One region of the Nitrobacter sp. CN101 genome, then DNA from elsewhere that is predicted to be linked to it. Evidence: predicted binding sites of a transcription regulator. Region 1 holds the regulator's gene; each other region holds the start of a gene.
The links. Region 1 encodes LexA, which represses DNA repair genes until DNA is damaged. Its sites were predicted from a motif close to TGTTCNNNNTGTGTTCNG; they were not measured.
Positions count from the first base shown of each region.

Region 2: uvrA (excinuclease ABC subunit UvrA) is a predicted target of LexA. The motif match lies at 2,028-2,045, and genes of this name have one in related genera.
Region 3: recA (recombinase RecA) is a predicted target of LexA. The motif match lies at 6,216-6,233, and genes of this name have one in related genera.
Region 4: ACZ5IL_RS00440 (ImuA family protein) is a predicted target of LexA. The motif match lies at 2,476-2,493, and genes of this name have one in related genera.

Region 1 covers NZ_AP038833.1:2,323,174-2,330,777, reverse strand. The annotation lists gene moaC (cyclic pyranopterin monophosphate synthase MoaC) at 1-292, shown strand, start outside; gene ACZ5IL_RS11560 (molybdopterin molybdotransferase MoeA) at 515-1,729, shown strand; gene lexA (transcriptional repressor LexA) at 1,893-2,600, shown strand; gene ACZ5IL_RS11550 (ComEC/Rec2 family competence protein) at 2,641-4,932, opposite strand; gene ACZ5IL_RS11545 (glutamine--tRNA ligase/YqeY domain fusion protein) at 5,019-6,698, opposite strand; gene gltX (glutamate--tRNA ligase) at 6,913-7,604, shown strand, end outside.
Region 2 covers NZ_AP038833.1:2,779,158-2,786,761, reverse strand. The annotation lists gene uvrA (excinuclease ABC subunit UvrA) at 1-1,939, opposite strand, end outside; gene ACZ5IL_RS14065 (outer membrane protein) at 2,228-2,998, opposite strand; gene ACZ5IL_RS14060 (single-stranded DNA-binding protein) at 3,388-3,882, shown strand; gene ACZ5IL_RS14055 (helix-turn-helix transcriptional regulator) at 4,217-4,432, shown strand; gene ACZ5IL_RS14050 (hypothetical protein) at 4,539-4,733, shown strand; gene ACZ5IL_RS14045 (hypothetical protein) at 4,823-5,023, shown strand; one part of gene ACZ5IL_RS14040 (IS5 family transposase) at 5,378-5,814, opposite strand; one part of gene ACZ5IL_RS14040 (IS5 family transposase) at 5,814-6,132, opposite strand; gene ACZ5IL_RS14035 (hypothetical protein) at 6,323-6,589, shown strand; gene ACZ5IL_RS14030 (hypothetical protein) at 6,671-6,931, shown strand; one part of gene ACZ5IL_RS14025 (IS3 family transposase) at 7,098-7,604, opposite strand, start outside.
Region 3 covers NZ_AP038833.1:3,133,747-3,141,350, reverse strand. The annotation lists gene ACZ5IL_RS15905 (caspase family protein) at 108-1,550, shown strand; gene ACZ5IL_RS15900 (hypothetical protein) at 1,745-2,032, shown strand; gene ACZ5IL_RS15895 (hypothetical protein) at 2,787-3,236, shown strand; gene ACZ5IL_RS15890 (hypothetical protein) at 3,581-3,745, opposite strand; gene ACZ5IL_RS15885 (hypothetical protein) at 3,723-3,854, opposite strand; partial or broken gene ACZ5IL_RS15880 (IS1595 family transposase) at 4,304-5,183, shown strand; gene ACZ5IL_RS15875 (hypothetical protein) at 5,232-6,026, opposite strand; gene recA (recombinase RecA) at 6,325-7,416, shown strand.
Region 4 covers NZ_AP038833.1:93,073-100,676, forward strand. The annotation lists gene ACZ5IL_RS00430 (SOS response-associated peptidase) at 1-263, opposite strand, end outside; gene ACZ5IL_RS00435 (ATP-dependent helicase) at 275-2,344, opposite strand; gene ACZ5IL_RS00440 (ImuA family protein) at 2,523-3,278, shown strand; gene ACZ5IL_RS00445 (Y-family DNA polymerase) at 3,199-4,719, shown strand; gene ACZ5IL_RS00450 (error-prone DNA polymerase) at 4,716-7,604, shown strand, end outside.

The DNA.
Region 1 (7,604 bases):
CACTTCGGATTTGATCCCACTCTGCCATCCACTGGCGCTGTCGAAGGTCACGCTCGATATCGAGGCCGACAAGAAAATTCCGGGCTGCCGCGTCCGCGCAAGCGTCAAAGTCTCCGGCCCGACCGGAGTGGAGATGGAAGCCCTCACGGCGGTCTCCGTCGCCTGCCTGACGATCTACGACATGATCAAGGCCGTGGAACGCGGCGTCCGGATCGAGGGCATTCACCTCGTCGAGAAAAAGGGCGGCAAGTCCGGCCATTATCTCGTGACGGATACCCCCTCAGAACCATAGCCGCCGCGCGAACGGGTCGGTAAGCGGCATTTTGGCTCTTGGTACCGTTGTATGCGAGCCGCGAGTTCGGTAGATGTTTGACGCGCCCGCTAGGCGCATTACGCCTAGCGCGTATTCCGCAAATGGATACCGGTTTTGCGATCGGAATACACGCAAGTTATTGATTGAGGGGATTTTCTTACGGCTGATCGCACGGCCGGAAAATGCTCTAGGAGAATGGTCATGCCCCTGATGACGGTCGCCGACGCCCTTGCGGCTGTTCTTGCCGGAGTCGAACCGCTCCCGGAGGAACCCGTGGCTCTCGAAGCCGCGCATCGCCGGGTGTTGGCGCGCGACCTCCCCTCGCGCCGGACTCAGCCGCCGGTCGCAATGTCGGCGATGGACGGCTATGCGGTGCGCGCAGCGGACATTGCGACAATTCCAGCGCGGCTACAGGTGATCGGTGAGATCGCCGCGGGACGACCGCTCGAGCGCGCGCTGCAAACCGGCGAGGCCTTACGGATTTTCACCGGCGGCGTAGTGCCGGACAGCGCCGATACAGTCGTGATCCAGGAAGACACCGAACGCGACGGCAACCACGTTATCGTCAAGGAGGCCACTGCTCCCGGAAAGAACATTCGTCCTGCCGGCGTGGACTTTCGTGAGGGCGACGTCCTGATCCGGGCCAGCAGCCATCTCACCGATCGCCATCTTTCCCTTGCTGCCGGCATGAACTATCCAGACCTGCCGGTGCATCGCCGTCCCACAATAGCGATGCTCGCCACGGGCGACGAACTGGTTTTGCCGGGCGCGACGCCCGGTCCGGGCCAGATCATCCTGTCCAACGGCTACGCGCTTCGCGCACTCGCCCGAGGCGAAGGCGCCGAGGCGATCGACCTGGGTATCGCCGCCGACACCATGGACGCCACAACCGCCGCGATCCGCCGCGCCCGCGAGAGCGGCGCCGACATTCTGGTTACGACCGGCGGCGCGTCGGTCGGCGACCATGACTTCGTCAAGCGTGCGCTGGAGGCGGAAGGCGTGGAGATGGCGTTCTGGCGGATCGCACTGCGGCCGGGCAAGCCGATGATGCACGGACGTCTAGGCCCGATGCGGGTGATCGGCCTCCCCGGCAATCCCGTCTCGTCCTACATCTGCGCGTTTCTGTTCATGGTGCCGCTGATTCGTGCGCTATCGGGGCGTGAAGATGTGCACCACTGCATTGAACCGGCGCTGCTCGGAAGCGATGTTAGCGCCAATCAAGCCAGGCAGGATTATCTGCGCGCCCGGCTCACGCCCTCGACGGACGGCTTGCCGGTGGCGACGCCGATCGGGCATCAGGACAGCTCGCTGATGGGAAAACTCGCTGCGGCAGAGGCTCTCGTAATCCGCACGCCATTTGCGCCGGCCGCAAGCAAAGGCGAGCCCTGTGCCATCATTAAGCTTTCGCTGTCATAAAACGTCGCTTTGTTGACCTTAAATTAAAGGGTTGCGGAACACATATCGAACATATAGTGTATGTTCATGATTTGTTTCGAGGTTCGTGCCGCGGGGTTATAAGGGCTGCAGCCCCGATGTCCCCTAGTTGGCAAGAACCCCATCAACCAGGGACTGGGTCGGGATGCTCACGCGCAAACAGTATGAACTCCTGCGTTTTATCAACGAACGGCTGAAAGAATCCGGCGTGCCGCCCTCGTTCGATGAAATGAAGGACGCGCTCGACCTGCGCTCGAAGTCCGGCATCCATCGCCTGATTACCGCGCTGGAAGAACGAGGATTCATCCGCCGTCTACCCAACCGCGCCCGCGCCATCGAAGTCATCAAACTGCCCGAACTCGCCGCCAGCGGCGGCGGCGGCCGTCGCGGTTTCACACCGAGCGTCATCGAAGGCAATCTGGGCAAAGTCCGCCGCAGCAGCGGCGGCGCTGTCGTCGACGATGCGGAACGTCCGGTCGCCGTTCCGGTGATGGGACGGATTGCAGCCGGCACGCCGATCGAAGCGTTGCAGACCTGCAGCCACACCGTCAGCGTGCCGCCCGACATGCTTGGTACCGGCGAACACTACGCGCTTGAGGTGCGCGGCGATTCCATGGTCGATGCCGGAATTCTCGATGGCGATCTTGCGTTGATCCAGCGGAACCAGACCGCTGATACCGGCGACATCGTCGTTGCCCTGATCGACGACGAGGAAGCGACGTTGAAACGCTTCCGCCGTCGCGGCGCTTCGATCGCGCTGGAGCCGGCGAACACGGCTTACGAAGTTCGCATACTTCCGCCCAACCGGGTCCAGATCCAGGGCAGACTGATCGGCATTTACCGCAAGTACTGATTTCATCAGGAGCGAAAGGCTCCGACCGTGGACGAGCCGTTCAATCGTCCGGCTGGAGATCCTCGGGCGCCGGCGTGGCGTCGGCCGGGGGCTCCGGTTTTGATTGCAGCTGTGCTGACTGTTCATCGACGGCAGCGGATGACCAGGGACGATCGACGCCGACAGGACGTGCGGCATCAACAGCAAAGCCAGATCTTGAAGCACCAGATCTTGAAGCACTTGGGGTTCGCCACAGGGCAAGAGCGCCTTCACGCCGTAGCCTGTTTTGATCGATCACCTGCGCAAGGCACCCCTCCGGAGCCTGCCACGGCGTCACCATGAGCTCCGCCCGAGCGCAATCATCCTGTATCGCCTCCGGACGCCGCGTCAGCGCGACAAGTCCACCTCCACTCACCTTGACCACGCAGCCCTCATCGTCACATGAGGCGCCCTCCGCCAGTGTAGGGTCGGCAGACCCACGCCCATCCCCGTCGGCGGCAAGCCATTCCTTGACGGTGAAAGAGTCCTTACTCGTGCTGATGAGACGCAGCCTGCCGTCCCCGCCCCTCACGGCGACATTGCGACCTTCGGCGGAGATCAGGATATCCGGCGGCGTCACCGCAAGTGACCACACGATCGCCAACCCGACCACAGCTGCGCCGCTCCAGCGCAGCGGCGTTCTCAACAATCCGAGCAGAATGATGCCCGCGGTCGCCGCGAGCAGCGGTCCCGTTCCAAATGCAGCCGTATGACCGACGGCGCCCGGAAGCGCCGCTACCCATTGAGCCACAGCGACCATCCATTCGATGCCAAAGTCCATCAGCCGCCAGAACACGCCGTCGAAGCCAAACGGCATGGCCGCAAGTCCGAGAAGCCCGGCCGGCATCACCAGCGCCGAGATCACCGGCATCGCCAGCAGGTTCGCAACCATGCCGTATGGCGTCACCCGATGGAAATGGAACGCGACATACGGCGTGGTCGCGAGTCCGGCCACGAGTGACGCCAGCGCCAGCATAGCGATTTCGCGTCCACCCCACAGAGCGGCCCTCGCCGTCGGCGAGTGATCGGGGGTTGCAAGCATCTTCGGCATGCCGACCTGAACCAGCGCCACCAGCCCGAGCGTCGCCGCGAACGACATTTGAAAGCTCGGGTGAATCAACGACTCCGGCGCAATCGCAAGCACGATCATCGCCGCGACCGCGAGTGTGCGAAACGTGATGGCGCGCCTGTCCACCGTGATCGCAATCAGTACCACCGCCGTCATAAAGAACGAGCGTTGGGTCGCGACCTCGGCGCCCGACAGCAGAAGATAAAAAGCGGCTGCCACGAACGCCGCCGCCGCCGACCACTTCTTAATCGGGAACGTCGCCGTCAACGCTGGAACCAGCGCCAACAGCGCACGCACCGCGAAGAAGACCACGCCAGCGACGACGGCCATGTGATAGCCGGAAATCGAAAGGACATGGCCCAATCCCGAAATGAACATCGCCTCATTAACCGGCGTCGTGATGGCGTCGCGCCGTCCGGTCAGGAGCGCGGTGGCAATGGCCCGCGAGTCGTCGCTGAGAACAAGACGGATGCGGGCGTCGATGGCGTCGCGCAACTCCTGCATCAGCGCGGCATAGCGCAACGCGAGCCCACCACCATGCGGAGAGCTCACGGTCTTGATGGCGCCCATGACGAAGCCGGACGCGCCAATGCCATGAAAATACATATCGCGGGCGAAGTCGTAGCTTCCTGGCCGTACAGGCGTAAGCGGCGGCTGCAACCGCGCTTTCAACTCCACGAAGCTCCCAACGGCGGGCGCGGCGCCCTTCCTGACCGACAGCCGTACGCGATCGAGCTTGACGTGCGACCGCCGATTGTCCATCCGAACGACGCGTAGAACAAATCTATCGGTCCGCTCCCGCACCTCGCTGGTTTCGACGAAGCCCTGGAGCAAGGGCGCGTATATCGGCCGCATCAGGACGACGTGGGAAACCTGTGCCGTCTTGATCGTGGCGACGGCAAATCCTGCAGCGACCGCCGCAACCATGACAGCGGCGGCAAACATCCGATGCCGGCGCAAGAGCAGCGCCACCACAAACAGAGCTACGGCGGTCGCGGAGACAACCCAGACAACGGGCTCGTGATCGGCCGAAAAATAGATCGCAATACCTGTGCCAAATGCCACCGGTACCCACGGCAAGAGTTGGCCGGCTGCCAATTCCGCGCCAACCCAGGCTCGCAGCCGCGCCACCATTGCCAGTAAGGTGCCCGAAGGCGTTTGCGAAGGAGCAGCGACGGCTTGCCGCGTCGGCCACGTTCCTGCGTACCCTCCCCTTCGATCGCGGGCCCTGCCCCGCTCCGCCATCCGGCTGCCCCTTCACGCCCTCGCGGCGATGCTAGCGGAAGAGACTGCACGGCGAACAGTGGAACGGATACGGAATACCGGCGAAATCAGGAGCCGGTCGCCGCGACCTTGGCCCAGGTGTCGCGCAGGCCGACCGTCCGGTTGAACACAAGGTTGCCGGGAGACGAATCCTTATCTCGGCAGAAATAGCCCTGTCGTTCAAACTGCACTGAACCTCCGTCATCCTCTCGGGCGAGAGCGGGCTCAACCATGCAGCCGGACAGAGTTTGAAGCGATTGCGGATTGAGTTGGGATACGAAGTTCGCCGCGTCGGGCTGCTCGGTATCGAACAGATGACCGTAAAGTCTGACCTCGGCCGGCACGGCGTCCGCCGCGTTCACCCAATGCATTGTGGCCTTCACCTTTCGTCCGTCAGGCGCATTGCCACCTTTGGTCGCAGGATCGTAGGTACAGCGGAGTTCGAGCACTTCACCCGCGGAGTTCTTCACCACATCGCGGCATGTGATGAAATACGCATATCGCAGCCGCACTTCCTTGCCCGGCGACAAGCGAAAGAACTTCTTCGGCGGGTTTTCCATGAAGTCTTCCTGCTCGATATAAATCTCGCGCCCAAACCGCATCCATCGGGTGCCCTGCGAGGGATCATCGGGATGGTTCACGGCCTCAAGCTCCTCACTCTGGCCTTCCGGATAATTCTCGATAACGACCTTGAGTGGACGCAAGACGGCCATGCGACGCGGCGCGTTCCTGTTGAGAGCCTCTCGAACGGCGAAATCGAACATTCCGACATCGACGGTACTGTTCGCTTTCGCAACGCCAATCCTCTTGATGAACTCTCGCAGCGCCTCAGCCGGCACACCGCGCCGCTGAAGGCCCGCAAGGGTGGGCATGCGAGGATCGTCCCAGCCCGCAATGTGACCGCCGCGAACCAGTTCGGTCAGCACCCGCTTCGACAAAAGCGTATACGTGACGTTGAGCCGTGCGAATTCGTACTGATGCGGTCGCGACGGCACCGGAAGATTGTCGAGAAACCAGTCATAGAGTGGCCGGTGATCTTCGAACTCCAGCGTGCAGACGGAATGCGTGATGTGTTCGATCGAGTCGGACTGCCCATGGGCGAAATCGTAGCTCGGATAGATGTTCCACGCGTTTCCCGTGCGCGGATGATGGGCGTGTAGAATCCGGTAGAGCACGGGATCGCGCAGGTTGATGTTGCCGGACGCCATGTCGATTTTCGCACGCAGTACCCGCGCGCCATTGGGAAATTCTCCGGCCCGCATCCGCGCAAACAGGTCAAGATTCTCATCAATCGGCCGGTCGCGGAACGGGCTGTGTCTGCCAGGTTCGGTCAGCGTACCGCGAGCCTGGCGGATCTCCTCCTGTGTCTGATCGTCGACATAGGCCTTTCCTGCGCGAATGAGGTGCTGCGCCCAGGCGTAGAGCTGTTCGAAATAGTCCGAGGTATAATAAAGGTGTGTTCCCCAATTGAAGCCCAACCAGCGGACGTCGCGCTGGATCGCGTCGATGTATTCCTGCTCCTCCTTGGTCGGATTGGTGTCGTCGAAGCGGAGATGGCAAAGTCCGCCGAAATCCTCGGCAATGCCGAAATTCAGGCAGATCGATTTGGCGTGCCCAAGATGTAAATAGCCATTCGGCTCCGGCGGAAACCGGGTGACTATGCTCTTGTGCTTTCCGGACGCAAGGTCAGCGGCCACGATATCGCGTATGAAATCCCGGCCCGCTTCCGCAGTCGATTCGTCGGTCATTGTGTGCCTTTCACTCCGGGCCTATGTGCCAAATCCACGCGCAGCCGCCAAGGGCTGAGATACCGGCAAACTGGGAAACGGCGCCGTCCCGGCGTTCCGCGTAGAGATAGAAACGGACAAAATATCCCTTCACTACATTGACGCCGCGAAGCAGGCCAGTTAGCCGTTCATGCAAATCCCGATACCCTCTTCCGAAGTGTCAGATCCACCAAAAATGACAGCACCCGTCGTTACACGCTTTGCGCCATCCCCGACCGGTTTTCTTCACATCGGCGGCGGCCGGACCGCGCTCTTTAATTGGCTCTATGCGCGCAAGCACGGTGGCAAGATGCTGCTCCGGATCGAGGATACCGATCGCGCACGTTCCACGCCGGCGGCCATCGATGCGATCCTTGACGGGCTGAAGTGGCTGGGTATCGAGTGGGACGACGAAGTCGTGTACCAGTTTTCCCGCGTTGCGCGCCATCGTGAGATCGCTGAGCAGTTGCTCGCCGAAGGCAAGGCTTACCGATGTTATGCAACGCCGGAAGAGCTGTCCGAGATGCGCGAGAAGGCGCGGGCCGAGGGTCGTGCCAAGCTTTACGACGGCCGTTGGCGCGATCGCGACGAGTCCGAAGCACCGCCAGGCGTCAAGCCAACCATTCGCCTCAAGGCGCCTCTAACGGGTGAAACCGTGATCGAGGATCAAGTTCAGGGGCGTATTGTTTGGCAGAACGAGAACCTCGATGACCTCGTGCTGCTGCGCGGCGATGGCACGCCGACCTACATGCTCGCCGTCGTTGTCGATGACCGCGACATGGGAGTGACACACATCATTCGCGGCGACGACCACCTCATCAATGCAGCCCGCCAGAAGCAGATATACGACACCCTTGGATGGCCTCTCCCGACGATGGCCCACATTCC
Region 2 (7,604 bases), 460 kb from region 1:
GGCGATGGTTCGGCGGCCGCCGATCCGGCACCTCGACCGCCAGTTCGCCAGTAAGATACTTGCCGGTCAGCGACTTCGGGTTGCGCATGATATCGGCCGGCGTGCCCTGCGCGACGATATGGCCGCCGTGAACGCCGGCGCCGGGTCCGATATCGAGCACATGGTCGGCGAGGCGGATGGCATCCTCATCGTGCTCTACGACGATCACCGTATTGCCAAGATTGCGAAGCCGCTTCAGAGTTTCAAGCAGGCGGGCGTTGTCGCGCTGGTGCAAGCCGATGGAAGGCTCGTCCAGCACATACAGTACGCCGGTCAGGCCTGAACCGATCTGCGAAGCAAGCCGAATGCGCTGGCTCTCGCCGCCGGACAGCGTGCCGGAAGCGCGTGACAGCGTAAGGTAACTAAGGCCAACGTCGAGCAGAAACGACAGCCGCTCGCGAATCTCCTTGAGTACGCGGCCGGCAATTTCGTTCTGTTGCGCCGAGAGCATTATCGGAACGGTCTCGAACCATTCGCCGGCAAGACGAACAGACAGTTCGCTGATCTCGCCGATGTGCTTGCCCCCGATTTTGACGCACAGTGCCTCCTGCTTGAGCCGATAGCCCTTGCAGGAATCGCACGGCACGTCGGAGAAATATTTTCCAAGCTCCTCGCGCGCCCATTCGCTTTCGGTTTCGCGATAACGACGATCGATGTTGGGGATGATGCCTTCGAATGGTTTCCTGGTTTCGTAGGAGCGCACGCCGTCTTCATAGGAGAACTTGATCTCACTGTCGCCCGAGCCATGCAAAAGCGCGGCCTGCGTCTTCTTCGGCAAGTCCTTCCATTTGGTATCCAGGGCGAATTTGTAAAATTTGCCGAGCGCGGTGAGGGTCTGCAAGTAATATGGTGACGACGATTTTGCCCACGGTGCGATCGCGCCTTTGCGCAGCGTCAATTCCCTGTTCGGGATGACGAGATCTTCATCGACGTGCTGCTCGATACCGAGACCACCGCATTTCGGGCAGGCGCCGTAGGGATTATTGAACGAGAACAGCCGCGGCTCGATCTCAGGGAGTGTGAAGCCGGACACGGGGCACGCGAACTTTTCCGAGAACAGGATGCGTTCAGGACCGCTCTTGTCGTGGATCTTCGCGATTTTCTTCTTTTCGCCCTCTCCGGCGAGAGGTGAAGGAGGCGCGTCCGCATATTCGATCACCGCCAGCCCCTCTGCGAGCTTCAAGGCAGTCTCGAATGACTCAGCCAGCCGCTGGCCCAGGTCCGGCCTTACAACGATGCGGTCGACCACCACGTCGATATCGTGCGGAAACTTTTTATCCAGAGTGGGAGCATCGGCGAGTTCGTAAAAAGCGCCATCGATCTTGACGCGCTGAAAACCCTTTTTGAGATACTCTGCCAGTTCTTTTCGATACTCGCCCTTTCGGCCGCGAACGACCGGCGCCAGCAGATAGAGCCGCGTGCCATCGGGCAGCGCCAATACCCGGTCTACCATCTGCGACACCGTCTGGCTTTCGATCGGCAGGCCGGTTGCGGGCGAATAGGGCACGCCGACGCGCGCCCACAATAGCCGCATGTAATCGTAGATCTCGGTCACGGTCCCCACGGTCGAGCGCGGATTCTTCGAAGTCGTTTTCTGCTCGATGGAGATCGCCGGCGACAGCCCGTCGATCTGATCGACGTCGGGCTTCTGCATCATCTCCAGAAACTGACGCGCGTAAGCCGACAGGGACTCGACATAGCGGCGCTGACCCTCGGCATAGATGGTGTCGAACGCCAGCGAAGACTTGCCAGAGCCGGAGAGGCCGGTGAACACCACGAGCTTGTCGCGTGGGATTTCCAGATCCACATTCTTGAGGTTGTGTTCGCGAGCGCCGCGAATCGTGAGGGCGCGACTCGCGGGACTCAATTGTTGCCGCTTCGCCTTGATGACTTCATCCATGACAGGCTTTTCCGGGTGCAGAAGCCGCACCGCGTTTAGGCGCGCCGCGCCGGCCAATCCCCGGAGAGGCGCTATCTGTGGCAGTCTATGGAACGTAGATAGAACAGCGGGCAATTTCCAGAGGGCGTCAGCGATCATCCCCGATTTCGTCGGGAGAAGCAGGACGGCTTATCAGTATGCTGCTCAGTATGCTGCCGTTCGCGGGGTTGCCTGCGGCCCGTACCTCAAACAAAAAGGCCGGCAAAAGCCGGCCTTTCAAGTTTTCCAAGAACGTCGGATCAGATGCGATCAGTACCGTGCGATGGCTGGGCCACCCCAGCGGTAGTTGATGCGCGCCGTGACGAGGTCCACGTCCTGGCTGATATTGTCGGTTCCAAACAGCGTACCGGCGGCCCCGGCAACGCCATTGTTGATGAAGGTAAGTCTATTGCCGCCCATAAAGATGTGGTCGTACTCGAATCCGAGCGACCAGTTTGGCGCAAACCCATATTCGAGGCCGACGCCGACCGTAGCGCCCCAGTCGGTGTTGTTGACGTTGTTGGTCACTTGAACGCCGGTTGCGGTAGCAAGGCTCCGGTATCGGTTAGACGTCACGGCAGCGCCGCCCTTCACGTAAAGCAACGTGGCATCCCAGGCGTAACCGATCTGGCCGGTGAACAGGCCGAATGCACCCAGATGGCTGTCGTTGGTGAAGGCGGGGAAGGCGAGGCTGGCACGGCGGCCACTGATATCAGCCCAGTTACCCTGAGCTTCCAGGCCGAACACCCAATTGCTGGTCTGCCAGCGATAGCCGATCTGGCCACCAGCCGTGCCGCCGGTTGCGTCATGGCAACCTTCACTTGCCACGGCAGCACCTGCGGGCGTTGTGAAGTTCCAGCAATTCCTGCTCGATCCCCAGCCGCCGTTCGCGCCGATGTAAAAGCCGCTCCAGTCGTAAATCGCGGCCACCATCGGAGGAGCCTTCGTATATGGACGCGGGGCGAGGTCAGCCGCAGTGGCGGGCGCGGTACCAAGGCCAATGGCGAGAGCACCGACGGCCCCAATCAGAAACTTGTTCATTTCAATCCCCGGATTTTTGCTTTAGTTTCAACAACTAAGCGCGAGCGCTGGTAGTTACCCCGAAATCTGTGAATTCAGTATACCTTCCGGCGCAGCAAATTGCCGTCTCTCAAATGCAACACTCTGGGTCAAATTGTTTGTCCAGCGGGCGGAGGTATCTCGGTGAGAGGTCCGCGCGGACTTTCGGTTTTATTTGTTGAGAACAAATAAAGTACATTGTACCACCCCACACTCGATCCGTGGATAACCCGGCGATTAGCCTCTCGGCGCGGCGCGGGAAGTGTAGGCTGCTTGAACGCCGTCACGGCTCGATTTTGAAGCGGCAACGCCCGTTGGGTTAGCACCGGTTTTGAGCTAGCAATCGGGGATTGGGGACATGGAGAACGGCGATGGCGGGTAGCGTGAACAAAGTTATTCTGATCGGCAATCTCGGAGCCGACCCGGAAATCAAGCGAACCCAGGACGGACGGCCGATTGCCAACCTGCGGATCGCAACCTCTGAAACCTGGCGCGACAGGACCAGCGGCGAGCGCAAGGAAAAGACAGAGTGGCATCGCGTCGTGATTTTCAACGAAGGCCTCTGCAAGGTTGTTGAGCAGTATCTGAAGAAAGGCTCGAAGGTCTACATCGAGGGTCAGTTGCAGACCCGAAAATGGACCGACCAAAGCGGTGTCGAAAAATACTCCACCGAAGTGGTGCTACAGAATTTCAATTCGACTCTGACAATGCTCGATGGCCGCAACAGCGGCGGTGGCGGCAACTTCGGATCTGACGATTCCGGCGGCGACTTCGGGTCCGGGAGTCCGTCAGGCGGCGGAACGCCGCGCCGCACCGCGGCCGCCAGTAGCCACCGCGGCGACATGGACGACGACATTCCGTTTTAGCGAGTGAAAATAACCTGGTGTTTACTGCGCCGGTTTTTGGCGATCCCGGCAGGATTGATTGATTTCAATGATTATCGGCACTTAACGCCCAGGTTAGGCAATTTCAGTCGCATTGTATTCCATAGGGAATTTTGGCGATTGCCTAACAGCGCGGGCTGGACTTCATTTTGGCGGCCGTAAATTTTTTCGTTTTTTTTCCAGCTTTTCCGCGGGTCACGTCTTATCTAACGTTATCTAACGGCACCGTTCGGAATTCAGCGGCAACGCCGGATTCCGATGGCCGCCGACTGGCCTTGGCCGGGGCGCAACTTCCCTCCCAAAACGGGAGTATTACGTGAATTTCCTATCCATTGATGACGTAGCCGCGCTCACCGGGCTCAGCCGGTCAACCCTCGCTAAGCGGCGGTGCACGGGCACCGGGCCGGTGTATTTTAAAATAGGCAAGGCCGTGAAATACGACCGCACCGACGTCGAATCTTGGATTACGTCTCGCCGCCGCACGAGCACTTGGGTCGCGAACGATAACCGGCCTGCCGGCGAGGTGGCGTGAGTCTTCGCGACCACACGGCCAGAGCTGGAACCAATCTAATCCGGCGAAATTGAATCAAATTCTTGGGCAGTCCGGCTTTGAGGCTCGGTGCTGATAGGAGGCTCCGGTGACCAACACTGAAATTTTAGCCAAAGCTATTTTAGATATCGACTGCGTTTTAGCCGATCACATCCAGCCATACCGCACGGAAGATCCACATCGTGCCTTAGAGAAAATCTTGACGATCCTGATGGAAGCCCGGGCGGTGGAAATCGCAGAGCGGGTCCAGGTTGGATACGGCAAGCTCACGCTGGTGAAATAGGCGCCGCAGGCATGCGGCGCCAAACTGCCTGAGCGCTCCGGCAACGTGCCGAAGCGAGATATTCCCATTGCCTAATATCTGGACCCTCAATGAACGATGCCAATTTCGATGATGGCGGCGTCGCGATCAACTTTGCCGAACTAGCCCGATCAACTCACGCTTCTGAACGAGCCATCCGTCAATCTGTGGACCGGCTTGTGCGCCACGGCGCTCTGATTGAACAGCGCGGCGCGGGAGGCGAACCAACCTACGTACCGAATCCGCTATTCCAATTTGGTGCAAGCGTATGAAGGCCGCAACTCCCGGAGGTCTATTAGACCAGTACAAGCTGTTGGGCGCGATTATCGACACGCCTTGGGCAACCCCGCCTTGACCATAAAGTCGCGCGTCATGTCATCGACAGGTATTATCCCAAACATGGAAACGGTCGCGCCAGCCTGCGATACCTTGAACAAGCAACCGGCGCATTGCGGCCGAATATCATCGCCTCACTGAGGCGCTTAGCCGATAACGGCGCAATCACTATGGTGCGCCAGGGTCAGGGCACTCGGCCGACTGAATACGCTCTGAATTTCGATTTTCCGTCTAGCGGTATTGCTGGCGACACCTCTAACCGTGATGAACCTAGGCTCAGGACTCATTGATCAGAGCCAAAAGATGACGGCTGCAGCGATGCAGATGGCAGACATGAAGGTATGTGAGCATCGATCGTAGCGGGTGTGGATGCGGCGCCAGTCCTTGAGCCTGCCGAACGCATTTTCGATCTTGTGTCGTTGGCGATAGAGCATGCGGTCATGTTCGATCGGCTTTGCGCGGCTGGCCTTCGATGGGATGCAGGCCGTGATGCCGCGGGCCGCGAGCGGCTGGCGGAACCAGTTGGCGTCGTAGCCCTTGTCGCCAAGCAACTGCTTCCCGGGCGGCAGCGCATCGATCATCAAGGCCGCCCCCTTATAATCGCTCATCTGGCCTTCGCTGAGCAGCATGATGACAGGGCGTCCCTGACCGTCGCAGACGGCGTGCAGCTTGGAGTTCAAGCCGCCCTTCGTGCGCCCGATACATCGGGGAACAGGTCCTTTTTTAAAAGGCTGGCGGCGGTGCGATGCGCCTTCAGATGCGTCGCATCGATCATCAGGAGAGAGGGCTTGCCACCTTTGCGTGCCAGCTCGGCAAAGATATTGTTGAACACGCCGAGCCGGCTCCAGCGCACGAACCGGTTATAGATCGTCTTATGCGGACCATAGCCGGGCGGCGCATCGCGCCAGCGCAGACCGTTTCTGATGACGAAGACGATGCCGCTGATCACCCGTCGATCGTCAACCCTCGCAATCCCGTGCGACAGCGGAAAATACGGCTCAATCCGGCGCATCTGAGCCTCCGACAGCAACAACAAATCGGCCATGGCGATGTCCCCCAAACATCGCCATTGAATCAACCCGCCAGTCCTCTCGCAACAGATTTAATGGGTCCTGGGCCTAGATGATGGGCAGCCCATAAATAGGAGCCTTAGTGTAAGGTAAGTGAGTGGCTTCCCAGGTCCTGCCTTTTCGCGAAGCTGGAATTGAAGGCGCGCTAGCAATAGAGTTTAAAGAATGATCGACGAAGACCCCGAGATTGAAGAATCGCCGCTGGGCGGCATCGTAACTCGTGAGGGTATGACCGTTCGCGTCGAAATTTATCGGCTCGTCGAAGGAGACGAGAGCTGGACCCTTGAGGTGATCGACCACGAAGGCGGATCGACTGTGTGGGATGATCGGTTTGCTACCGACAAAGAGGCATACGCCGAATTTTGTCGGACGCTCGAAACCGATGGCATCCGGTCGTTTCTAGGAGATCAGCCTGAATCGAAAAAACACTAAACTACTGACGACGAGCAATGTGCCTACTCATCGCCTGCTCAGCTAAAGCCGCTTTTAACCACCACGGCTCAGGAGGGTTTGATGAACAAGCGTAAGGACTTGGCTCACATCCGAACACTGATAAAGTCGCGTGGACAGAAAGTCCCCTCCCGACAGGGGGATAAAGAGCCTCCCCTCGATCCCAAGAAAGCTCTACTCCACATCCGAACACTGGCTCGGGCTGCGCAGGACAACGACGACGCAACCCTGCTGCGGAAGCACATGGAGATGATCCTGATACTCGTGGATAAGGCTTTGCCGAGCGGGCCAGAAAACCCCTCCGAAACGATCTTCGGAGCGTAATTCTAAGCGGCTGGTTTACCCGAGAGACCGCATAGTGCTCTGTTAGGAGCGCGTTGCCGTATCGCAAACAGTAAGCCCCGCCTCTGCCGGAAGGCAAGAAGGGCCATAGGTGGGGGAAGTGAAAGCTGGCGCTGGCCTGCCCCTATGAGGTGGTCCGGTTTCAGTCTTAATGCATAATCGGCTTTTCGGCCATTGCTTGCGCTGCTGGCGGAAGCGATCCGGCTGGCTTTGAAGGCCAGGCGATGGCCTCTGGCGCCGGCGGTTTATATCCGAGCGATGAGTGTGGTCGCTCGGTGTTGTAGTAGCGCCGCCATGCCTCGATGATGACCTTGGCCTCGGCGAGGCTGTAGAAGATCTCACTGTTGAGCAGTTCGTCGCGAAGCTTCGAGTTGAAGCTCTCGCAGTAGCCGTTCTCCCAAGGGCTTCCGGGCTCGATGAACGCGGTCTTGGCGCCGACAGCTGCAATCCACTCTCGCACTGCCTTGGCGATGAACTCCGGCCCGTTATCAGAACGAACGTGGCCGGGCACGCCGCGTAGGATGAACAGGTCCGACAAGACGTCGATGACGTCGGTCGAGTTGAGCTTGCGATCAATCCGGATCGCCAGACATTCTCTGGTGAACTCGTCGATGATGTTGAGCATGCGGAACTTCCTGCCATTGTGGGTCCGGCC
Region 3 (7,604 bases), 810 kb from region 1:
CGACCGACCGGCGAAGGTCGAATTGACATGCGACACATGCGCGCGCGATGAACTAACGCGGCCGGTGAATCGACAACGGTTGGAAGAGATTTGCGCGGAGCTGTTCCATGACATTTTCAATGATCCGCTCGATCGTTTTCGGGGCGATCGCTGCGATGGTGCTGACCGCGCATCCGGCTGCTGCGGAAAACCGACTCGCGTTGGTGATCGGTCAGTCGGCCTATCGAGCAGTGACGCCGCTGCCAAATCCCGCCAACGACGCCAGGGCTATGACCCAGATGCTTGGCGACGCCGGTTTCGAAGTGCTGACGGCCTCCGACCTGTCGCAGACCGAAATGCGCGAGAAGGCCGGAGAATTCGCGGCAAAGATCGCAGAGAAGGGCCCTGACACCATCGCGCTGATTTTCTACGCCGGTCATGGCTTGCAGGTCGATGGCGAGAATTTCCTGGTCCCGGTCGATCTCGATCCAAAGCGCGAAGCCGATATCCCGCTGCAGGCGGTTCGCCTGAACGACATCATGAATACGCTGACATCGGTTCCGAGCCGCATGCGCATCGTTCTTCTCGATGCGTGCCGCAATAACCCGTTCCCCGCGATCAACAAGACGGTGGGACACGGTCTCGCCATCGTCGATGCCAAGGTGGCCGCGCCCGGCACATTCCTGTCGTTTTCAACGTCGCCGGGCGCCGAGGCGGAAGACGGCACGGGCGCCGACAGCCCCTACACGACCGCGCTATTGTCCGTCAGCCGGCAGCCGGGGCTTTCGATCGAGGAAGCCTTCAAGCATGTTCGCCTGGAGGTCAACAAAACGACGAATGGCCGCCAGACTCCCTGGGACAGTTCCTCGCTGACGGACGGTTTCCAGTTTTTTCCCGCAGCATCCGAAGCCGCGTCTCCTGCCGTTTCCAAGAGCAGGCGGACGGTCGCGGAATGGCGCAGTGAGCTGAAAGGCAAGACCGCTGAGCAAGCGCACGAGCTGATTGTCGGCGACGGCAGCGACCAAGCCTATGAGGCGTTCCTTGGCCTCTATGCTGACTCGCCGCTCGATCTGGAGGCGCGGCAGTGGCTCGATCGTCACCGGCGTATGGCGGCCTGGAGCAGGGCGGTCCTCGCCAATACGGCGGCCGGATATCACGCCTTCCTCGCCGATTATCCCGATAGCGATCTGACGCCGACGGCACGCAAGCTGGAGGAGCGTCTGCGCAACCGGCCCGACAATCCGGCCGTGGCGGTGGCCGCTGTAACGGCCGGCCCGACCTGTCCTTGCAGCGCGCCGTCGCAGGAGCCGAAGAAGAAAGTCGAAGCGCCGCAAAAGAAAAAACAAGCCCAGCCGTCCCGGCGTGGCGAGGCGCCTCCACGCCAACGTCATCGCGAAGCGGACGATGTTTATGTCGACGACGTGCCGCCTCCGCGCAGCTACGTACCGGTGCCGGTACCCTCAATCGGCATCATCGGTGGTTTTGGCGGAGGAGGGTTCGGACGTGGCCCGGGCGGGTACGGCGGTTCTGGCCGAGGTGGAAACGTGGGCAGTCCAACGGGCCGATTTTAAGGACGCATTCGGCAAGCACTGGTCGGGGTCGGCGCCGGCCGGTCCCTTCAAGGTTCCCTCACAACGAACGACACGCTTGAGCGATTGTCGGGCGCATCACTCGTGTCTCGAGACTCACGGCGTTTTCGAGCGGTGAGCCGCTTGAAACCGAAAGGATCTGGCGTCTATGCTATGCGCTGTGGGGAGGAGTTATGATGAAGGTTCTACGCGCATCCATGCTCATGGCGGTTCTGGTGTCGGGGCCGGCTTTCGCCCAGGCGCCGCATTTCAACATGATGGCTGACGGGCCTGGAAAGACGCCGGAGCAGATCGAGAAACAGAAGGCCATCGAGAAAGCTTACAAGGACACGCTACGGAAAATTCCCGATGCTGCGGGAGGCAACGATCCCTGGGGTGGCGTGCGAAACGAGGGTCAGCCCAAGGCCATTGCCAAAAACAAGGCAAAGTCCAGGATAGGGGCCGCAGGCGGCACGGCAAACTAGCTTGCCCCGGCGGTTTTCATCTTCGAATTAGTGGACAACTGAGACGCCTCGCGCGTGCGAAACAGGCTCATTCGCTCTGACCATGACAACCCTACAAACAACAACGTCACCTGAGCGGAATATGATCGCCCGGTGACGTTGCGTCTAGACTGGGCAGTGCAATCCCCCAGCCCTTTCTCTGTCTCTGCACCGCGGCAAAGGTTCAAACTGGATTTTCGCTGGACGCAGATGAAACATGCTACATTTTGCATCCTAACTGGATGAAAGCTTCTGTGTTGCGGTCCAGATATAGGAGATTTTCCGGCCTGTAGCGTTATCGAGGCTCACCAAGGCCGTCGAGAAAACGGATTTCCATAAACACACGTGCCCCGCCGCCGATGAGGCGGACTTCGCCGTAGGTTCAGGCGCTCCCCGATCGTTGCCGGTCATGTCGGCCCTCTTCGCGCTGCTCATGCGAACTTGCGGCCAGGAGCGGCTGCTGATTCGGCCAGCAGACCATCAATTGGAAAGTTTTGATTAAGATTCGGCGCTCATTCTACGCAAATCTGTTTTGTGTACCGGAGAAACACCATGCTGACCACCGAACCTGGTTTGGCCCGGAATTTTCTCAATATTGCGCTAGGCGGCTTCGGCGTGCTTGTCGCGGTGCTGATAGGGGTAGCGCTGAGCTGAGACACCTGCAAGATATCCACGGTCGGCCAAAGGGCAGCAGATTTGTCCGGGTGCCATAGCTCAATCGATTGGAGCAACCGACGTGGGTAACAGCAGCGGGTTGGACAAGGGATTAATGGCCCTGATCCAGAACGTTTTGGGGACGCGTCATAACGCGCCCCTGCCTGAGGCCGAGCTGCCCGAAGACAACCCGCTCGCTTCATCGGAATCGCTTGGCGCCGAAGCCTCGCCACAGCCGGGGACAGCGGGTCCGGTTGAAGAAGCCGCCGCAACGCCGCCGGACCAGCCGGAGAGCTACGACCGCCGCAAAACCGCCGACGAATTGGCGGGCATCATTCTGAAGGCGCTGCAAACGCTTGACGGCGCGCCGGCTCGTGGATTCGTGGTGACCGTTTACGGCGGAAACCCGTGGAATGCGATGCTGACGATCAAACCGGAAGCCGGGCCGATCGCCGATCCGGGCCTGTGGCGCACGCGTGTCCGGGACATGGCTGCGCGGTTACGTCAGGACTTCGATCTGGCGGAGATGTAACGGCCGAACAGAGCAGGGTGGCCTATCAGGCGCGCCCGCGTCGTGGTCCGGTTAAGGCCGCGACCAGTAGCCGTCAATCGCGTGAGCCAGGAAAATGCCGGCGCTCATAATTCCAAAGACGGCAGTAATTGCTTCCAGCATCGTACTTAATCCTGCTACCCAGCGATCGCCAGCAAATGCAAATCGCGTTGCACAGTCAAAAGGATTTTGGCGGCGCTGCCGACTCCACGTCGTGCTGATGATTTCCGGCAACACTGCTGACCTTGTCTGTATACGATTGCCGGGGGGTAACCGTCGGAGTCGAGGCGCGCATCAATGCGGCTTAGGCTTGTCGATCGCCAGACTTAGACAATGACGGGTTGGATTCGATCGGCATCGTCAGGCCGGTCGAGCGTCGAATCGGAAAGCAGCACGCCCTTGCAACCTGCGAGGACAACGGCCGTAACGTCGTCGATCTCGCGTGCATTGATCCAGCCGGCGACGTTTTTATATGCCGAATGCTTGGCCAAGAGCCCTTGCCAAGGAAAAGCCGGCCCGGGTCAGGGTGCCGTGATTGTAATTCGTATCCCATTGATTGATTGCGACCAGCACGATCGCCAGCACCAGGATCTTTTTCATCACGGTAGGCTGGCACCAGACTCTTAAGATCAAATTAGGAGAGGATTTCGCGATCGGATAGGGACGCAACAGATCGTGCGGTGATGGCTGATAAACGACTAGGTCTTCATTTGGTTCAAGATCAAATAGGACCACTGAGGTCGGAAACCGGCCAGTACCCGGGATTTAACCGAGGAGGCCCGTAAGCGCGCGATGCACGAATGAAAGAGGCCGCCCACTGAGGCGGCCTTGGCCCGGAGCGCGGTGCCGTCGCTCCGGATTGGTCTCTCGCAGAGTGCGGGTGCACCACGACCACACCAACAAAACCTAAAATAGGCCACTGCGTTTTTCAACTTAGGCCACTCACTGAGGCCGGGAACCGGCCAGTACCACCCTACGGATATATACCCTATGGACATGTAGAACATACCATGATATAGAATGAGCATTCTCCTAGGAGGGAGAGTGTAATGGCTCAAAAGCCGTCGAAAATTCGTGAGTTTCAGAAGCGGTTCCCCGACGAAGATAGCTGCCTGACGCACTTGATGCGCACCCGGTTCGGTGAACGTCTGACCTGCTTTAAGTGTCAGAAACGGGCGACCTATTACCGGGTCAAAAACCGCCGCTCATTCGAGTGCGAGCATTGCGGCTATCAGGTCTATCCGACCGCTGGCACACCGTTTGAAAAGACCCGTACCAACCTGCGGGACTGGTTCTACGTCATGTTCCTGTTTTGCGAGACGCGGAACGGCGTGGCTGCCAAGGAAGTGCAGCGCCAGCTAGGCGTGACCTACAAGACCGCTTGGCGCATGTGCTATTTGATCCGGCTCTATATGGGCTACGTGGACGGCGACTATCCGATGGGCGGTCCCGGCAAGACCGTTGAAGCTGACGAAACTTTTATCGGCGGCAAAGGACAAGAAGGGCAAGGACGACAAAGCGATTGTCATGGGCATGATTGAGCGGGGAGGCGATGTCGTTACGCGTGTCGTTCATGCCCGCACCAAGGCTCATATCCTGCCGCATATCGTTCGGTTTGTGAAAGAAGGCTCGCGCGTCCATACGGACGAAGCGTCAAGCTTCAAGCTGCTTAAAGAGAAATATGGTTACGACCATGAAGCGGTCGATCACTCCGCAAAAGAATACGTTCGCGGCGACGTTCACACCAACTCAATCGAGTCTTTCTGGTCGCAGGTGAAGCGCGGGATCAACGGGACTTACGTTTGGGTTTCGAAGAAGCACTTGCAGCTTTACCTGCGCGAGTTCGAGTATCGCCATAACCTGCGGAAGCAGCCCGGCCTGATGTTCGAGCTTCTTTTGCAGGCGTTCCCGAAGGTGCGGGTCGAGTAGCCATGGCGTGAAGTAGGCTATCAAAGCGCTTGTGGGGCTTGATCTTTGTCAAGTTTCCTTCTCCCACTCAGATACCCAATCCGACACCTCGCGACCTTGCAGGATCATGAACCTGACGTTGCCGTTTTGGTCGTTAAGGCCGCGCACTATTTCAAAATAGGTGGCGTTCTGCTCTTTATTATCTGGGCCCACAATGACAATTCGACCCCTTGTTAGGGTGGCCGCCACATTACCCTCATAGAGGGGATTGTTGGTAACGAGATTACCAGACTGTGGGTCCGTTCCCCACCACAAATCTTCCACGCCGCCGTTCTGTTTAGTTCCAGTATGAGCCACCGGAAGCGTGAACCGCTTTCCCTTTATCGGCTCCTTGACCGGATCAAGCTCAAACCGAACCGGGGACATCCAACCGTTGCGATAAATTGAGTACTCAACGAGTACCCGGAGCCTATCGGTCGTTCGCGTAGGCGTCCCCAGAAATACCAAGGGGTGCTTTTCATCGACCCACTTCGTTAAAGTCGGCTCTTTCACGAACTGCTCTGGGGGAGTCGCTGCTTTCACAGCGGTGACTGCCTTCCCTTGACCGAAGTAGAAGACAGCCCCAATCGCGGTTCCGGCTAGCAATAAGACGCCAGCAAAACCCATTATTCCAAGTATCCACGGAACCAAATTGCGCCCCATCGCCCGAGACCAGCCCGGTGGATTGTTCCGCAGATGCCGCAGCCATTTCAACGTCGAAATGCAATACCCCACAATGGCGACCAGCAGCCCCGCAATGCTGACGACCCCGATCAGAATGATCGCCCATGATGGCAACTGCCATTCCATATAATGGGCAAACATTAGAAAGCCGGGACCACATGCAGCCCCCAACCCCGAGATGGTAGGATTTGGCAGGTGTGGAGACTGTGTTTCCTGCATTGAACTGCCCGCGAGTCCGCTAGTGTCGATCTAGCTATTGTTGAACGGGCAGGCATATACCACAATCGGTTGATACATGTCCAAAGGGTATACATCTGCCCCGATTAGCGAAAGAACATATTGCGAACTTAGAACAAATGAGGTACATATTTTCCATTCAATCAACCACGGCGCCATTCGTTGTCCCGCCCGCGAATCCCGTTCATAAGGAGCCCGGCCTATGTCCCAAGCTGCCCTGCGTATCGTCGAAGGATCCTCCATGGATAAGTCCAAGGCCCTGTCCGCCGCGCTGTCACAGATTGAGCGTCAGTTCGGCAAGGGCTCGGTGATGAAGCTGGGCAAGAACGACAAGTCCATGGATGTGGAGGTTATCTCCTCGGGCTCGCTGGGCCTCGACATCGCGCTCGGCGTTGGCGGCCTCCCCAAGGGACGCATCGTGGAGGTCTACGGTCCGGAGTCCTCCGGCAAGACCACGCTAGCGCTGCATGCGGTCGCCGAGGCGCAAAAAAAAGGCGGCATCTGCGCCTTCATCGACGCCGAGCACGCGCTTGATCCGGTCTACGCCCGCAAGCTCGGTGTGAATGTCGACGATCTCCTGATATCGCAGCCCGATCACGGCGAGCAGGCGCTGGAAATTGCCGATACGCTGGTGCGCTCGGGCGCTGTGGATGTGCTGATTATCGACTCGGTTGCGGCGCTCGTGCCGCGTGCCGAGCTCGAGGGCGAGATGGGTGACGCGCTGCCGGGGCTACAAGCGCGGCTGATGAGCCAGGCGTTGCGCAAGCTTACCGCCTCGATCAACAAGTCCAACACCATGGTGATCTTTATCAACCAGATCCGCATGAAGATCGGGGTGATGTACGGTTCGCCGGAGACGACAACCGGCGGCAACGCGCTGAAGTTCTATGCCTCGGTGCGCCTCGACATCCGCCGCATCGGGGCGATCAAGGAACGCGACGAGGTCGTTGGCAATCAGACTCGCGTCAAGGTCGTGAAGAACAAGCTGGCGCCGCCTTTCAAACAGGTCGAATTCGACATCATGTACGGCGAGGGCATCTCCAAGATGGGAGAAATCCTCGATCTTGGCGTCAAGGCCGGCATCGTTGAAAAATCCGGCGCCTGGTTCTCCTATGACAGTCAGCGCATGGGGCAGGGCCGCGAAAACGCGAAAGCGTTCTTACGGGCCAATCCCGACATCACCGCCAAGGTCGAGACGGCCATCCGGCAGAATTCGGGACTGATCGCAGAGCAGATTCTGGCCGGCAGTCCTGAGCGGGACGCCGACGATGACGAGACGGAAGCGGAGGATTGAGTCTTTCGTCTTACGGAAGCACAAGCGCGCTCGATGATGTTGATCGCCGCGTTTCCACCAAACACGGACGTGTCCGGGTCAAGCCGAAGACCATTTTTCTGCCGAGAACGCTTAGGTCGACCGGCTAAAGTGTTTTCGAGCGAAGTGGATACCGGTTCGCGTGAGAAAACGCGTCTAATCAATAGATG
Region 4 (7,604 bases), 2.1 Mb from region 1:
AAGTCGACAGTCTTGTCCTTGGCCTGCAGTTTCTCTGCGCGCTTTTTGGTGGCATCCATCAGCGCCTTTTGCGACGATGGCATGCCCCAGCGCGCCATCGCAATCTCGCGTCCAGAGGCGCCGTTGCGAACGATCGGCGCGGAATAGTCAGGGTAGATGCCGGGCATCGCCGGCAGATTGCCGGACGTGTCGTTCGAAGCGTTGACCTGAAACAGTCGCCGGATGGCTTCGATATTGGTGGTCATTGAGTAGAGATTGCACACCCGAAAAACTCCTACCGCCACATCCCGCGCATGCGGGCGCCGACGTCGATGCGCGGACCCTGGCCTGTGGCCCGCGCTGCGGCTGCGGCCCCGGCAATCGCAAGCGGCCACGTGGTCTTCTCGAACAATCCGAGCAGCCGGTCCGGTATAAACCGCGTCCTCGAGGCATAAACATGCCGGTCGCCCTGCGCATGCTGCCCGTGCGTGAAGAAGCGTTGCGGCACGACGAGATGCAGGTCGTCCTTCGCGCGCGTCATGGAGACATACAGAAGCCGGCGCTCTTCCTCAATCTCTGCCGAAGTTCCGGCGCCGAGGTCCGACGGCATGCAACCGTCGACGACATTAAGCACGAATACCGATTTCCATTCCTGTCCCTTTGCTGAGTGAATCGTTGACAGGATCAGGTAGTCCTCATCAAGGAGCGGCACGCCGGCCTGGTCGCTGGTGGCATCCGGAGGATCAAGCGTTAGTTCGGTGAGAAATTTTTCACGGGACGAGTAGCCGCTGGCAATTTGCTCGAGCTGGATCAAATCGGCACGCCGGGTCTCCGCATCTTCGTGGATGCGGTCAAGATGCGGTTCGTACCAGAGCCGCGCACGCTCAAGGTCGGAGGGCCATTCCGAATAGCGCAGTTCGCCAACGGCCTGTATAAAAGCCTTCCAGTCGTCGCCGGCGCGGGGCGGAGCGAGCATACTAGAGAGCGCGGCGATCGGATCCGCCGCTTCCGCCATGTGGTCGAGCACGCGTTGCGCCGATGCCGGTCCGACACCGGGTAGCAGATGCAGCAGGCGGAACCCGGCGACGCGATCCCGCGGATTCTCGATGAACCGCAGCAACGCCAGCATGTCCTTGATGTGGGCAGCGTCGAGGAACTTCAGTCCCCCAAACTTGACGAAAGGGATGTTTCGCCGGGTCAGCTCGACTTCGAGCGGACCGCTGTGGCTCGAGGTCCGAAACAGCACCGCTTGCTCCTTAAGCAGAGTGCCGGACTCGCGGTTTTCCAAAATGCGCTCGACGATGAAGCGCGCCTGGTCGGCTTCGTCACGTACCGTGACAAGTTGAGGTCTCGAGCCCGATGCCCGTTCGGTCCAGAGGTTTTTGGTAAAGCGCTCTTTCGCCAGATCGATGACGCCGTTTGCAGCGGCGAGGATGGTCTGCGTCGAACGGTAATTGCGATCGAGTGTGATGACGCTGGCAGGCGGCGAGAATTGCGTCGGAAAATCCAGGATGTTGCGCACCGTGGCCGCGCGGAACGAGTAGATCGATTGCGCGTCGTCACCGACTACCGTGAGGCCATGGCCGCCAGGCTTCAGCGCCAGCAGGATCGACGACTGCAGTCGGTTGGTGTCCTGGTACTCATCAACGAGAACATGGTCGAAGCGGCCGCCGATATCGTCGGCCAGCGCTGGATCGCTCATGGTCTGGACCCAGTATAGCAGGAGGTCGTCGTAATCGAGCACGTTCTGCTTTTGCTTGGCCTCGACGTAGGCCGCGAACAATTCCTTCAGCTCGGCCGCCCATCCGGAGCACCACGGATAGGATGCACCAAGCACCTGCTCGATCGCAGTCTCGGCATTGACGCAACGCGAATAGATCGAGAGACACGTGCCCTTGGTCGGAAACCGGCTCTCCGTTTTCGAGAATCCTTTCTCATGCCTGATGAGATTCATCAGGTCGGCGGAATCCTCGCGGTCGTGAATCGTGAACTGGGGATCGAGTCCGATCTGGTCTGAATAATCACGCAGCAGCCGTGCCCCGATACCGTGGAAGGTACCAGACCAGGTCAACGCGTCGGTCAAAACGCCGGCATTGTCGCCCATCACTTTGCGGGCGATCCGTTCGACTCGCCGGGTCATTTCGGAGGCGGCGCGGCGCGAGAAGGTCATCAGCAAGATGCGCCGCGGGTCGGCGCCGTTGACGATCAGGTGCGCGACCCGATGCGCCAGCGTGTTGGTCTTGCCGGATCCAGCACCGGCTATCACCAGCAAGGGCGCGAAGGGACCCGGTCCCGCGGTGCCATGCTCCACGGCCCTGCGCTGTTCCGGATTGAGGCTGTCGAGATAGGCGGCCGCCGGCTGCACGAGTTCGATCGTCCTTTTTTAATGAAAAAACAGACTCCGCGATTCTTTTCGTCGTCACAACGACTTCCGCTTTTTTTGCGCGAACTCGTCGCTTCGGAACCCGAACGGCCGGTTGACTCTTATCGAGCAATACGAACAAATCAAGAACAATACCGTCCCGGGATCGTTTGAAGAGGGCATGAGTGCTTTGGTCCAGCCACCCGCCGTTCTGCGGCTTCGCGAGCAGATTCAACGTCTTGAGGGTGTGCCGTTGCGCGTCAGGACATTGCTTCCGTTCGGCGTGGAGGCAATCGACAGCCGGCTACCGGGTGGCGGCCTTGCGCTCGGGGCGCTGCACGAAGTGGCGGGAGGTGGCAATGCTGCCATCGACGGCGCCGCAGCCGCCTTGTTCGCCGCCGGAATCGCCGCGCGCACCAAGGGCAAGATCCTGTGGTGCATCACCCAGCAGGATCTGTTCGCGCCGGCCCTGGCTCAGGTGGGTCTTCATGCGGACCGTGTCATCTACGTCGACGCCTGTGACGAGAAAACCGTGCTCGCATGTTTTGAGGAAGGCGTCCGTCATGGCGGGCTGGGTGCCGTGGTCGCGGAGGTCGCGCGGCTTTCGATGACGTCGTCGCGGCGGTTGTCGCTCGCAGCCGAAGCATCGGGTTCGATCGCGATCGCGGTGAGACGGTGGCGACGGCAGACCGAAGCGGCGGATTTCGGACAGCCGACGGCGTCGGCGACGAGATGGCGGGTGTCGACGCTGCCATCGAGTCCATTGCCGGTGCCGGGCGTTGGCCGCGCCCGATGGCTGCTTGAGTTGATCCGATGCCGCGCCGGCGAAAGCGCGGACTTTGTAATGGATGCGTGTGATGTCCAGGGTCGTCTCGCTTTACCTGCCGACGTGGCCGACCGATCGGCTACGACGCAACATGGGCGCCGCAGCGCCTGATCCAGCGATGCCGCTTGTGCTGGTAGGCCAGGCCGGACGACGGCGCGAGGTTGTTGCGGCGAATGCCGCCGCGATACGGATCGGCCTGCGCGTCGGAATGCCCGCGACAAAGGCGCAGGCTCTGGTGAAGGAGCTTGTCATCCATCACGCGGATCCCGCTGCAGATGGCGAGGCGCTCGAGCGTCTCGCTGTCTGGGCGCTGCGCTACTCACCGGTCGTCGCCATCGACGGTCCGGACGGCCTCGTCATCGATGCGACAGGCGCCAGCCACCTCCACGGTGGCGAGGACGCCATACTGGCCGACATGATCTCGCGCCTGGAAGCTGTAGGCATAACAGCGCGCGCGGCGATGGCGGACACACGAGGTGCTGCACACGCACTGGCTCGGTTTGCGGCCCAGTCGAGTTTGGTTATTCCCGAACGTGAAAGCGCCGAGAGAATCAAGCCGCTGCCGATCGCGGCGCTACGGCTGACTGCCGACATGGTCGACGATCTTGGCCGGCTTGGTTTCGAACGGGTATCCGATCTGCTGGCGACGCCGCGTGCACCACTCACGTTAAGGTTCGGTCCCGAGCTCGGCCGCAGGATGGACCAAGCCACGGGCCGGACCGGCGATCCCATCGAACCCGTGCGGCCTCCGGACATCATCGAGACGCAGCAGCTTTTCGCCGAACCGATCGGCGCACCAGAGACCATCGCGCGCTATGTCGCCAAACTGACCATAAAGCTCTGCCAGGAAATGGAGTTGCGGGGTCTCGGAGCCCGGCGCCTCGACCTTCTATTCGGGCTGGTCGACAACCGGGTGCAGGCGATCAGGGTCGGGACTGCCCAGCCGGTGCGTGATGCGAAGCGGCTGACGCGATTGCTCTGTGACAAGATCGAGAAGGTCGACCCCGGCTTCGGCATCGAGATCATGCGGCTCGCGGCAACCGCAGCCGATCCGTTCAATACCAAGCAGACGATCTCGTCGCTGGTCGACGAGCCGGAAGCGGATATATCCGGGCTGATCGACATCCTCTCAAACCGGGTCGGTGAGACCCGGCTTTATCGGTTCGAACCTGTGGCGAGTGATGTTCCGGAACGATCATTCCGGCGAGTCGCCGCAGCCGCCCCAGCTTCCAAAGAGGGTTGGCCCGCGCATTGGCCCCGTCCTGCCCGGTTATTAGCCCCGCCCGAGCTCATCGAGACTGTCGCGCTGCTTCCTGACCATCCGCCGGTCAATTTCACCTGGCGGGGCTCGCGGCGGCGCGTCAGGAGAGCCGACGGTCCCGAGCGAGTATTCGGCGAGTGGTGGAAGCGCGACGCCGAGCTGATCGCGGTCCGGGACTACTTCCAGGTCGAGGACGATGCCGGTGAACGTTTCTGGATTTTTCGCGCTGGCGACGGCGAGGACGCGGCGACCAGGTCCCACAAGTGGTTTCTGCACGGGATTTTCGGATGACGTCCCGTTATGCCGAGCTCCAGGTCACGTCGCACTTCTCGTTCCTGCGGGGAGCGTCGTCCTGTGAGGAACTGTTTGCGCATGCCGCGTCGCTCGGTATCGAAGCGCTGGCGATAGTGGACCACAACAGCCTCGCCGGCATCGTGCGCGCCCATGAGGCCGCCAAGGTGACCGGCGTGCGCCTGATCGTCGGCTGCCGCCTCGATCTCGCCGACGGCATGTCCGTCCTGGTCTACCCGACTGACCGGCCGGCGTACTCACGGCTTTGCCGGTTGCTTTCAATCGGCAAGACGCGCGGCGGTAAAGCGAAATGCATCTTGAACTGGGAAGATGTCGTCGACTGGTCCGAAGGTTTGATCGCCGCGCTTGTTCCGAACGTAGCCGACGATGCCTGCGCGCTGCGGATCCGCCGCCTGCGCGACACGTTCGGCGATCGCGCCCACATGGCGCTGACGCTGCGCCGCCGCCCGAACGATCAGATGCGGATCCACGAACTGAACAACATGGCACAGCGTTTTCAGGTAGCGACGGTCGTCACCAACGACGTGCTTTTCCATGAGCCGGCGCGACGGATCCTGCAGGACGTCGTCACTTGCATCCGGCACAACGTCACGATCGACGAAGCCGGCTTTCGCCGTGAGCGCCACGCAGATCGCTATCTCAAGCCGCCGGACGAGATGACGCGACTGTTTGCGCGTTACCCGGAAGCCCTCGGCCGCACGGTCGCGATCGCCGGCCGGTGCACCTTCAGCATGGACGAACTCGCCTATCAGTATCCGGAAGAACGGACCATGCCGGGCCTGACACCGCAGCAGGCGCTGGAGAAGCTGACATGGGAGGGCGCGGCGGAGCGCTACCCGGAGGGCCTGCCCGACGAGGTCAGGCCCAAGCTCGAGCACGAACTGAGATTGATCGAGCGGCTGCAATATGCCCCTTACTTCCTGACGGTGAATTCCATCGTCCGTTTCGCCCGCAGCAGGGACATCCTGTGTCAGGGCAGGGGGTCTGCCGCGAACTCTGCCGTCTGCTACGTGCTCGGCATCACTTCGATCGATCCGGAACGCAACGACCTCCTGTTCGAGCGCTTCGTTTCCGAGGAGCGCCGCGAGCCGCCCGACATCGATGTCGACTTCGAGCACGAACGCCGCGAGATCGTGATGCAGTGGGTGTTCGAGACCTACGGCCGCAACCATGCGGCGCTCTGCTCGACCGTCATCCGGTATCGCGCAAAAGCTGCGCTGCGCGACGTCGGCAAGGCGCTCGGACTGACCGAGGATCTGATCAAGCTGCTATCGTCGCAGATCTGGGGTTGGTCGGAGGAAGGGGTAGAGCCGAAGCACGCTGAAGAACTCAATCTTAATCTCGACGACCGACGTCTCAAGCTGGCAATCGTTCTCGCCCGTGACCTGATCGGGACGCCACGGCATCTCTCGCAGCATCCGGGCGGCTTCGTTTTGACCCATGACCGCCTGGACGAACTGGTGCCTATCGAACCGGCCGCGATGCCCAACCGCCAAGTGATCGAATGGGACAAGGATGACATCGATGCGCTGAAGTTCATGAAGGTCGACTGCCTGGCACTTGGCATGCTCACCTGTATGAAGCGCGCCTTCACCTTCCTGGCCGAAGCCAAGGGTATCGAACTCGATCTTGCGACCATCCCTTCCGAGGATCCTCGGACTTACGCCATGATCCGGAAGGCCGACACGCTTGGCACCTTCCAGATCGAGAGCCGCGCCCAGATGGCGATGCTGCCACGGATGAAGCCCCGGACGTTCTACGATCTCGTCATCGAGGTCGCGATCGTGCGGCCCGGGCCGATCCAGGGCGACATGGTCCATCCCTATCTGCGCCGACGCGAGGGCAAGGAACCGGTCGTATTTCCGAAGCCCGAGCTTGAGAAAGTGCTCGGCAAGACGCTGGGTGTGCCTCTCTTCCAGGAGCAGGCGATGCGGGTCGCCATCGAATGCGCCGGCTTCACGCCGGGCGAAGCCGACCAGCTTCGCCGCGCCATGGCGACCTTTAAGTTCACCGGTGGCGTGTCCAAATTCAAGGACAAGCTCATCAACGGAATGGTGGATCGCGGCTACGACAGGGAATTTGCCGAAAAGACTTTCAGCCAGCTCGAAGGTTTCGGGAGCTACGGATTTCCCGAGAGCCATGCTGCGTCTTTCGCGCTGATCGCCTACGCATCGTCATGGATGAAGTGTTGGCATCCGGACGTGTTCTGCGCCGCGCTCTTGAACGCCCAGCCGATGGGATTCTACGCGCCTGCGCAAATTGTTCGTGATGCGCGCGAGCATGGCGTCGAAGTCCGGCCGGTCTGCATCAACGCCTCGCGGTGGGATTGCACGTTGGAGCCGATCGACGACGACGGATTTGCGGTCCGACTGGGGTTTCGGCAGGTGCGCGGACTATCCAACAAGAACGGTGCCGAGATCGTCGCCGCCCGTGCGAACCGGCCATTCGAATCCGTCGACGATCTTTGGCGCCGTGCGGATATCCCGGTTGCATCGCTGGTGCAGTTGGCGAAAGCCGATGCGATGAATGAATCGCTGGGGTTGGCACGGCGGGAGGCGCTGTGGGCGCTCAAAGCGCTGCGGGACGAACCGCTAGAATTGTTCGCCGCCGCCACGCAGCGGGAGGCCCGGACCATCGAGGAAGTTCGCGAGCCGGCCGTATCGTTGCGGCTGATGACGTCCGGAGGCGAGGTCGTCGAGGATTACCGGCACGTGGGCCTCACGCTGCGGCAACACCCGGCGAGCTTCCTGCGGGCGGACCTCTCAAGCCGTCGCATCGTTACCTGCGCCGCCGCGATGAACGCCCGCGACGGCAAGTGGCTGACGACCGCCGGCCTGGTGCTGGTGCGTCAGAAGCCAGGGTCC